Regions from separate parts of the Amycolatopsis sp. NPDC006131 genome, predicted to be linked through region 1. Evidence: riboswitches for the same ligand, from Rfam matches in the RefSeq annotation. Region 1 holds a riboswitch; the other holds the start of a gene.

Region 1 (4,184 bases):
GTGGGCCCGGTCCAGCCGGGGCTCGGGTGCACGGCGACGCCCACCGGCTTGGACACGACCACGATGTCGTCGTCGTCGTGGAGGATGCGCAGGCCGTCGACCGGTTCGGCGACCACCTCGACCGGGTTGTCCGGGTCGGGCAGGGTCACCTCGAGCAGCACACCGGCGGAGAGCCGGTCGGACTTGCCCGCCGGGCGGCCGTCGAGCAGGACGTCGCCGGACTCGGCCAGCTCCGCGACGACGGTGCGGGACAGACCGAGCAGCTTCGCCAGCCCGGCGTCGACGCGCATGCCGTCGAGCCCGTCCGGGACGGGCAGCATCCGGGCGCTCAACGCTTGGCCCTCTTCACGGTGCCGTCGTACTCGCGGCCGAGCAGGGACAGCAGCACGATCAGCACGCCGCCGACGCAGATCGCCGAGTCGGCCACGTTGAACACCGGCCACACGTCCCCGTTGGGCGCGAACAGCGACACGAAGTCGACGACGTGGCCGCGCAGCACGCCGGGCGCGCGGAAGACACGGTCGACCAGGTTGCCGAGCGCGCCGGCGAGGATAAGCCCGAGGCCGATCGCCCAGCCAGGCGACCGCAGCCGCTTGGCGAACCAGATGAGCGCGATCACCACCCCGAACGCGACGATCGCGAACACCCAGGTCATGCCGGTGACGCCCATGCCGAAGGCCGCGAAGGGGTTGCGGATCAGCTGCAGGTAGACGAGCCCGCCGAGGACCCGGACCGGCTGGTGCCCCTCCAGGGTCGCCACGACGACCGACTTGGTCACGACGTCCGCCGCGAACACCACGATCGCGATCACGGCCAGCAGCAGAGCGCGCCGCTTGGGCGGGGTGGCCGGCTGCTCGTCCGGCACGGTGTCCGGTTCCGGGGAGGGCTGGGGGTCACTGCTCACCCCGCCATTGTCCACGGCTGCCGCGCCGGGCCCGGCGCAGGCCGGGAAAGCCGGTCAGCGCGCTGCCGGGCGCACGTGCCCCCTCAACGGGAAACCCGGCAGTGGCGCCGTTCCGCACACGGTGCCCGGCGGAAACCGGCGAACCGGGCGCCGAGCCACCGCACCCAGCAGCCGGGTCACCATCCGGACCCGGGGAACAGCCGCGGCGCCGGCTCAGCGCAGGAAGTCCGGCAGCGGCCGCGGGTCCGGGCAGGGCGCCCACCGGCCGTCGACCACGCCGTACGTCCACCGCGCGCCCCGCGCGACGATCTGCCGCAGCGCGGTCACCAGCCGGTCGACGTGCTCGGTCGTGGTGCCCAGCCCGAGGCTCACCCGCAGCGCCTGCTGCCCCTCCCCGCCGCTGCGCTCCACCAGCCGCCGCACCGCGATGTGCGCGCAGAACGCGCCGTCGCGGACGCCGATCCCGTACTCGGCCGACAGGACCGCCGCCACCCAGCCCGGCTCGAACCCGTCGAGCACGAAGCTCACCGTGCCGACTCGCTCCGCCGCGCCGTCGAACAGGCGCAGCTCCGCCAGCCCCGGCACCGCGGCGAGACCGCGCGTCAGCCGCTCCAGCAGCTCCCGCTCGTGCGCGGCCACCGCGTCCCACGACGCCGCCAGCTGCTCGCACGCCACGCCCAGCGCGTGCACGCCCACGGTGTTGGGCGAACCGGCCTCGTGCCGCTCCACCCCGCTCTGCCAAGCCACTCCGAGGCCGTCGCCGTCGCGGCGCACGGACTTCGTCGCCCCGCCTCCGGCCAGGTACGGGTCCGCCGCGCGCAGCCAGTCGCCGCGCCCGATCAGCGCGCCCGCGCCGAACGGCGCGTACAGCTTGTGCCCGGACAGCACCACGTAGTCCACGTCCAGCTCCCGCACCGAGATCGGCCGGTGCGGCGCGAGCTGGGCGCCGTCCAGCGCGATGCGCGCGCCGTGCCGCCGGGCCACCGCCGCGATCTCGGCCACCGGCAGCAGCTCGCCGGTCACGTTCGACGCGCCGGTCACGACCACCAGCCGCGGCCCCTCCGGGCACTCCGCCAGCGCACTGTCCACAGCGGACACCGCGGCCAGCCGCGTGTTCGGCAGCGGGATCCGGCGCACGTTCGGGCCGCGCCAGGGCAGCAGCGCGGCGTGGTGCTCGGTGTCGAACAGCACCACCGACGTGTGCCGCGGCAGGCTGCGGGCCAGCAGGTTCAGCGCGTCGGTGGTGTTGCGGGTGAACACGACCGCGTCCGAGTGCCGGGCGCCGACGAACCGGCGCAGCACGTCGCGGGTGCGCTCGTAGACCTTTGTGGACACCTGCGAGGCGAACCCGGCGCCGCGGTGCACGCTCGCGTAGTGCGGCAGGAACTCGTCCACCGCGCGGCGCACGGCCTCCAGGCACGGGGCGCTGGCCGCGTGGTCGAGGTTGGCGTAGTCCAGCTCCCCGCCGGTGACCAGCGGGACGGCCGCGGCGGCGGTGACGGCGGGGGTGGTGACGCGTTCGAGAGCGAGAGTCATCGGAAAGGCTCCTCGGGTCCGGGGACCCGCAAGGGGGTCCGCGCTTGCCCGCCGCACCTCGCGACGAGCCAGGTCCTCACCCGGGGCACCCCACCGCGGAAGGAGGGTTGCCGGCCAGCGAGCCGGGGCTTGGCGCTGGCACTCGTGACCTACGCGGACACAGTAACCGATCGCCCCCGCCGCGCGCCAGCGGGTCTCAGTTGCCGGACTCGCCCTTCCAGCGCGCCAGCGGCCCGGCCCGGTCCACCGCGCGGATGCGCCGCTCCGCCGCCTCCCGCGCGGACTCGGTGCTGACGATCAGGATCTGGTCGCCGCGCTGCAGCCGGTCGGTGCGCTGCGGGGTGAAGCTGCGGCCGTCGCGGACGATCAGGCTCAGCGACGCCCCGGCGGGCAGCCGCAGCTCCGACAGGTACACGCCGTGCAGGCGCGAGCCGTGCTGGATCTTGACCTGGAGCAGCTCGGCCTGCAGCTCGTCCAGCGGCGCGGCGTCGACCTCGATCTCCTTCGGCTCGGTGTCCGCCTTCAGCCGCAGCACCCGCGCGAGCGGGCCGAGCGTGAGGCCCTGCACCAGGGTGAGCACGATCACCAGCACGAACACCGCGTCCACGAGCCGTTGCGCGCCGGGCATCTCCTGGGAGAGCGGGATCATCGCGAGCACGATCGGCACCGCGCCGCGCAACCCCGCCCAGGACAGGAACACCTGCTCGCGCAGCGGCACCTTGAACGGCAGCTGTGACACCAGCACCGACACCGGCCGCGCGAACACCAGCACCACCGCGGCCGCGATCAGGCCCGGCACGATCGACTCCAGCAGCCGTTCGGGCGAGGCGAACAGGCCCAGCAGCACGAACAACCCGATCTGGGCGAGCCAGCCGAGCCCCTCGGCGAAGGACAGCGTGTCCGAGCGGTGCGGCAGCCGCGAATTGCCCAGCACGACCGCCGCGACGTAGGTGGCGAGCAGGCCGGAGGCGTGCAGCAGCTGCCCGGACGAGTAGGCCACCACGCACACCGCGACCGTCGCGAGTGGATAGAGCCCGGTGGCCGGCAGCGCGGCGCGGCGCAGCGCCCACGCCCCGGCCAGCCCGAGCAGCAGCCCGAGCACCAGGCCGGCGCCGAGTTCGTAGACCACCAGCAGCGGCAGCGACCAGTCGATCCGGGTGCCCTCGGCCAGCACGACGACCGCGATGTAGGCGGGGGCGTCGTTGATGCCGGACTCCAGTTCCAGCGCCCCCACGATCCGCCGGGGCACGCCGACGCCGCGCAGCACGGAGAACACCGCGGCCGAGTCGGTGGAGGCCAGCACCGCGCCCCACAGCAGCGCCATCCGCCAGTCCAGGCCGAGCAGCCAGTGCAGGGCGGGGCCGGTGATCGCGATGCTCAGCCCGACCGCCACTGTGGACAGTGCCACTCCCTGGCCCAGCGCGGGTTTCACCGCCGACCAGCGGGTGGTCAGGCCGCCCTCGGTGAGGATCATGACGAGGGCGGCCAGGCCCAGCGCCTGGGTGAGGAACGGGTCGGAGAACTGGATGCCGAACCCGGCTTCGCCGAGCAGCACGCCGATCGCGAGGTAGAGCAGCAGCGACGGCAGGCCGAGGCGGGTGGAGAAGCGGACCGCGAGCACGGCGGCGAGCAGGACGGCCGAGCCCAGCCCCAGCACGACCGGCAGCTCGCCCACCCGCACCTCCCCTGCCCGGATTGTCAGGCTTCAGGATAAGGAACCGAGGAGCCGGACCGCGCCCCGGTG
Region 2 (4,184 bases), on a different contig from region 1:
GGCTGGCTGATCGTCGTGGCACGGCGGGCGTCGGAGGTGCCCGGTGCGGTGCTGGCGTGGCCCAGCGGCTGGTGGGGCGGGTTTCTCGCGCTGGTGGTCGTCGTCGCCGTGGTTCTGGCACTGCGCCGTCGGCGACTCAGGGTGCTGCTAGCGCTGGTGCTGGCCGGGGGGCTGCTGCTCGTCGTCCCGGGCAAGGTGATCGCGCCCGGCTGGCCGCCACCGGGATGGGCGGTGGTCGCCTGTGACGTCGGTCAGGGTGACAGCCTCGTGCTGGCCACCGGTGAGCCCGGACGGGCGGTGGTGGTGGACGCCGGGCCCGAGCCGGGGCCGGCCGACCGGTGTCTGGACCGGCTGGGCATCGAGCGGGTGCCGCTGGTGGTGCTGAGCCACCTGCACGCCGACCACGTCGGCGGCCTCGACTCGGTGTTCGAGGGACGCTCGGTGGGCGCGATCGCGGTCGGGCCCGGGCGGCAGCCCGGCTGGGCGTGGCGGCAGGCCGGTCAGATCGCGACCCGCCACCGGGTCCCGCTGCTCGAACTGGACCTGGGCCGGCGGCTCGAGTGGCCGGCGCTGAGCCTCGAAGTGCTGGGACCCAGATACGTGTCCGAAGGGGAGGACGACGACGGCACACAGATCAACAACAGCTCGGTGGTGCTACGAGCCCGCACACCGGCCGGCAGCGTGCTGCTGACCGGTGACGTCGAACTCGCCGCACAGGCCGACCTGCTGGCGGCGGGAACGGATCTGCACGCGGAGATCTTGAAGGTGCCGCACCACGGCAGCAGGTTCTCGCTGCCCCAGTTCCTGGCCGCGGTGTCCGCGCGGCTGGCGCTGGTGAGCGTCGGTTCGGGCAACCGTTACGGCCACCCGAACCGGACGACGCTCGACACCCTGACCGCGGACGGTGCGCTCATCGCCCGCACGGACACCGACGGCGACACCGCGGTGATCCCCGACCAGACCGGACCGGCGGTCGTTCGCCTGGGAAAGTGAGGTGGAATCTTGATCAGAGGCGCCGGGCCTGGCAGAGACCCGGGACCCGTCAGAGGCCCAGGGCCTTGTGCACGGCCGCCGCCGACGGCGGGACCGTCGCCTTCGGGCCGACCTCGTTCTCGATGGCGTCCAGGGTCTTCAGGCCGTCACCGGTGATGAGCAGGACGGTCTCGGCGTCCGGGTCGATCTTGCCCGCCTCGATGAGCTTCTTCGCCGTCGCGACGGTGACACCACCGGCGGTCTCGGTGAAGATGCCCTCGGTGCGGGCGAGCAGGCGGATGCCCTCGACGACCTCTTCGTCGGTCACGTCCTCGATCGCGCCGCCCGTGCGGCGAACCGTGTCGAGCACGTAGGGGCCGTCGGCCGGGTTGCCGATCGCGAGCGAGCGGGCGATGGTGTCCGGCTTGACCGGCTGCACCACGTCGTGGCCGTTGCGGAACGCCGCGGACACCGGCGAGCAGCCGGCGGCCTGCGCGCCGAACACCTTGTACGGGGTGTCGTCGACCAGGCCGAGCTTGGCGAACTCGCGGAAGCCCTTGTCCACCTTGGTCAGCTGGGAGCCCGAGGCGATCGGCACGACGATCTGCTCGGGGATCCGCCAGCCGAGCTGCTCGGCGACCTCGTAGGCGAGCGTCTTCGAGCCCTCGGAGTAGTAGGGGCGGACGTTGACGTTCACGAACGCCCAGTTCTCGTGCTCGGCGGCCAGCTCGGTGGCAAGACGGTTGACGTCGTCGTAGTTGCCGTCGACAGCGATCAGGTTGCCGTCGTAGACCGCGGTGGTCAGCACCTTGGCGCGCTCGAGCGAGGAGGGGATCAGCACCACGGACTGCCAGCCGGCGCGGGCCGCGGCTGCGGCGACGGCGTTGGCCAGGTTGCCGGTGGAGGGGCAGGCCAGGGTGTCGAACCCGAACTCGCGAGCCGCGGCCAGCGCGACGGCGACGACGCGGTCCTTGAACGAGTGGGTGGGGTTGCCGGTGTCGTCCTTGACCCACAGGCTCTTCACACCGAGAGCCTTGGCGAGCCGGTCGGCCTTCACCAGCCTGGTACAGCCGGGCTCGGTGTTCGGGATCTCCTCGACGTTCGAGGGCACCGGCAGCAGCCGCTTGTAGCGCCAGATGTTGCGCGGGCCCGCCTCGATGTCCTCGCGGCGGACGCGACCGAAGTCGTAGGCGACCTCCAGCGGCGAGAAGTCCTCGGCGGAGACGAACTCCGGGGCGAGCGGCTGGCGGTGGCCCTCTTCCTTGGAGACCAGTTCCACGGCCGGACCGAGGTCGACGGTGCGACGGGTGGTGGTCGAATCGAGGGCTGCAGTCATCGCGAGGTTCCTTTCCTCATCTGCCCCGCTGACGCGGGCCGGAATTGGCACCGTGATCGTCAGCTACCTCGCGGAATCGAGATGACAGGCTGACGCCGGTTGCCGGGGCTTCGTCGGGCCGTTCCCTCTGCCCCTCTGGATGAGCGGTATTCGGTTGTGGTGGCTGTCGCGCTCGCGCGATGCCTGGTTGACAACATACGGCACCACGCTCGGAGCACGCCATGCCCCTGCGGGTTTCATCACGCTCCGGAGCTGTCGGTGGTCCGTGGGAGGATTTGAACCGTGACCGCGCCGGCAACCACCTCCGCCCCCCTGCAGCTCGTGCTCGGCGAAGAGGAGCTGCTCGTCGAGCGCGCCGTCCGCGCCGCCCTGGAACAGGCACGCCGAGAGGACGCGACGGCCGAGCTGACGAAGGTCCGGGTGTCCGATCTCACGCCGCCCGGCCTGGCCGAGCTGGTCAGCCCGTCGCTGTTCAGCGAGGGGCGCGTCATCGTGCTGGAAGGCGCGCAGGACATCGGCCAGGAGCTGGCCGACGCGGTGCTCGCCTACGCGAAGATGCCTGCCGACGGCGTCGTCCTGGTCGTTGTGCACACCGGCGGCGGCCGCAGCAAGGCGGCGAAGTCGCTGCCCGCGGCGCTGCGCAAGGCCGGCGCCCAGGTCACCGAGTGCCCGAAGATCACCCGGCCGGCGGATCGGGAGTCGTTCGTCCGCAACGAGGTGCGGCAGGCCGGCGGCAAGATCGACCCGGCCGGGGTGGCCGCGCTCATCGACGCCGTCGGATCCGACCTGCGGGAGCTGGCCGCGGCGGCGTCGCAGCTGGTGGCGGACTCGGGCGGCCGGGTCGACGAGGAAGCCGTGCGCCGCTACCACCGGGGCCGCGCGGACGTGACGGGCTTCGCGGTCGCGGAGAAGGCCGTTGCGGGCGAGCGCGGCGCGGCGCTCGAAGCGATGCGGTGGGCACTCCAGATCGGCGTGGCGCACGTCCTGATCGCCGACGCCCTCGCGGACGCCGTCCGCACGATCGCCCGCGTGTCGGCGGCCGGCCGCGGCAACCCGAACCAGATGGCCGGTGAGCTGGGCATGCCGCCGTGGAAGATCCGGAAGGCGCAGGGGCAGTCCCGCGGGTGGACGCAGGCCGGACTGGCCGACGCGATGGCCGTGGTGGCGCGGGTGAACGCCGAGGTCAAGGGCCAGGCCGCGGACCCGGCCTACGCGCTCGAACGGGCCGTCCTGGAACTCGCCGCCGCCCGCGACAAGCGCTGAGCTTGGCGCTGCCTGCGACGAGCGCTGAGCTTGGTGGCAGATCTGGGGCGAGGGGCTGGGTGGGACCTGGGACACGCGCTGAGTTCGAGCGAACCCAAAAGAACGCCTGAGTGGGCGCGGTGGAGGGTGGTGGCTCCGGCGGGACGCCGGCCGCAATGCCGCCCGCCTGCCGGGTTGCGGGGGTGCCTGCCCGGCGGGAGTCGCTGGGGGCAGACCCGCCTGGCGGGTTCCGGGGGCGCCTGCGGCGGGAGTCGCTGGGGGCGGACCCGCCTCGCGGGGTTTCCGGGGGCCTGCGTCGCGGAAGTCGCCGGTGCTCGCGAGCGCAGGAGCCGAGGCGGGCAGCGGCGCCGGACGGTGGCGCCTGCGATCGGGGTGGTTGTCGATCATCCCGCCTCAGGCGCTGCGGGAAGTCCCGTCACTCGCGAACCCGGCACCCCTGGACAGCAGAAGGGCGGGCACCCTGCTGGATGCCCGCCCCTCGGAAGATCAAGCTCAGAGCTGGTTGACGCGCTTGGCCATCGCCGACTTCTTGTTGGCGGCCTGGTTCGCGTGGATGACGCCCTTGCTGGCGGCCTTGTCCAGGGCGCGAGCGGCAGCCTGCTGCAGCTCGACG

What was found. Region 1 has a riboswitch for S-adenosylmethionine ahead of ABZ215_RS35960 (aminotransferase class V-fold PLP-dependent enzyme). Riboswitches for the same ligand answer to the same signal wherever they lie in the genome.
Region 2: another riboswitch for S-adenosylmethionine. It lies ahead of thrC (threonine synthase); the one in region 1 lies ahead of ABZ215_RS35960 (aminotransferase class V-fold PLP-dependent enzyme).

Annotation. Positions count from the first base shown of each region.
Region 1 covers NZ_JBEXTX010000111.1:13,034-17,217, reverse strand. Annotated here, with positions in the region: gene ABZ215_RS35970 (RluA family pseudouridine synthase) at 1-332, opposite strand, end outside; gene lspA (signal peptidase II) at 329-904, opposite strand; gene ABZ215_RS35960 (aminotransferase class V-fold PLP-dependent enzyme) at 1,118-2,440, opposite strand; SAM riboswitch class IV at 2,476-2,590, opposite strand; gene ABZ215_RS35955 (potassium/proton antiporter) at 2,637-4,115, opposite strand.
Region 2 covers NZ_JBEXTX010000100.1:14,566-18,749, forward strand. Annotated here, with positions in the region: gene ABZ215_RS34515 (ComEC/Rec2 family competence protein) at 1-993, shown strand, start outside; gene thrC (threonine synthase) at 1,043-2,308, opposite strand; SAM riboswitch class I at 2,322-2,454, opposite strand; gene holA (DNA polymerase III subunit delta) at 2,591-3,571, shown strand; gene rpsT (30S ribosomal protein S20) at 4,064-4,184, opposite strand, start outside.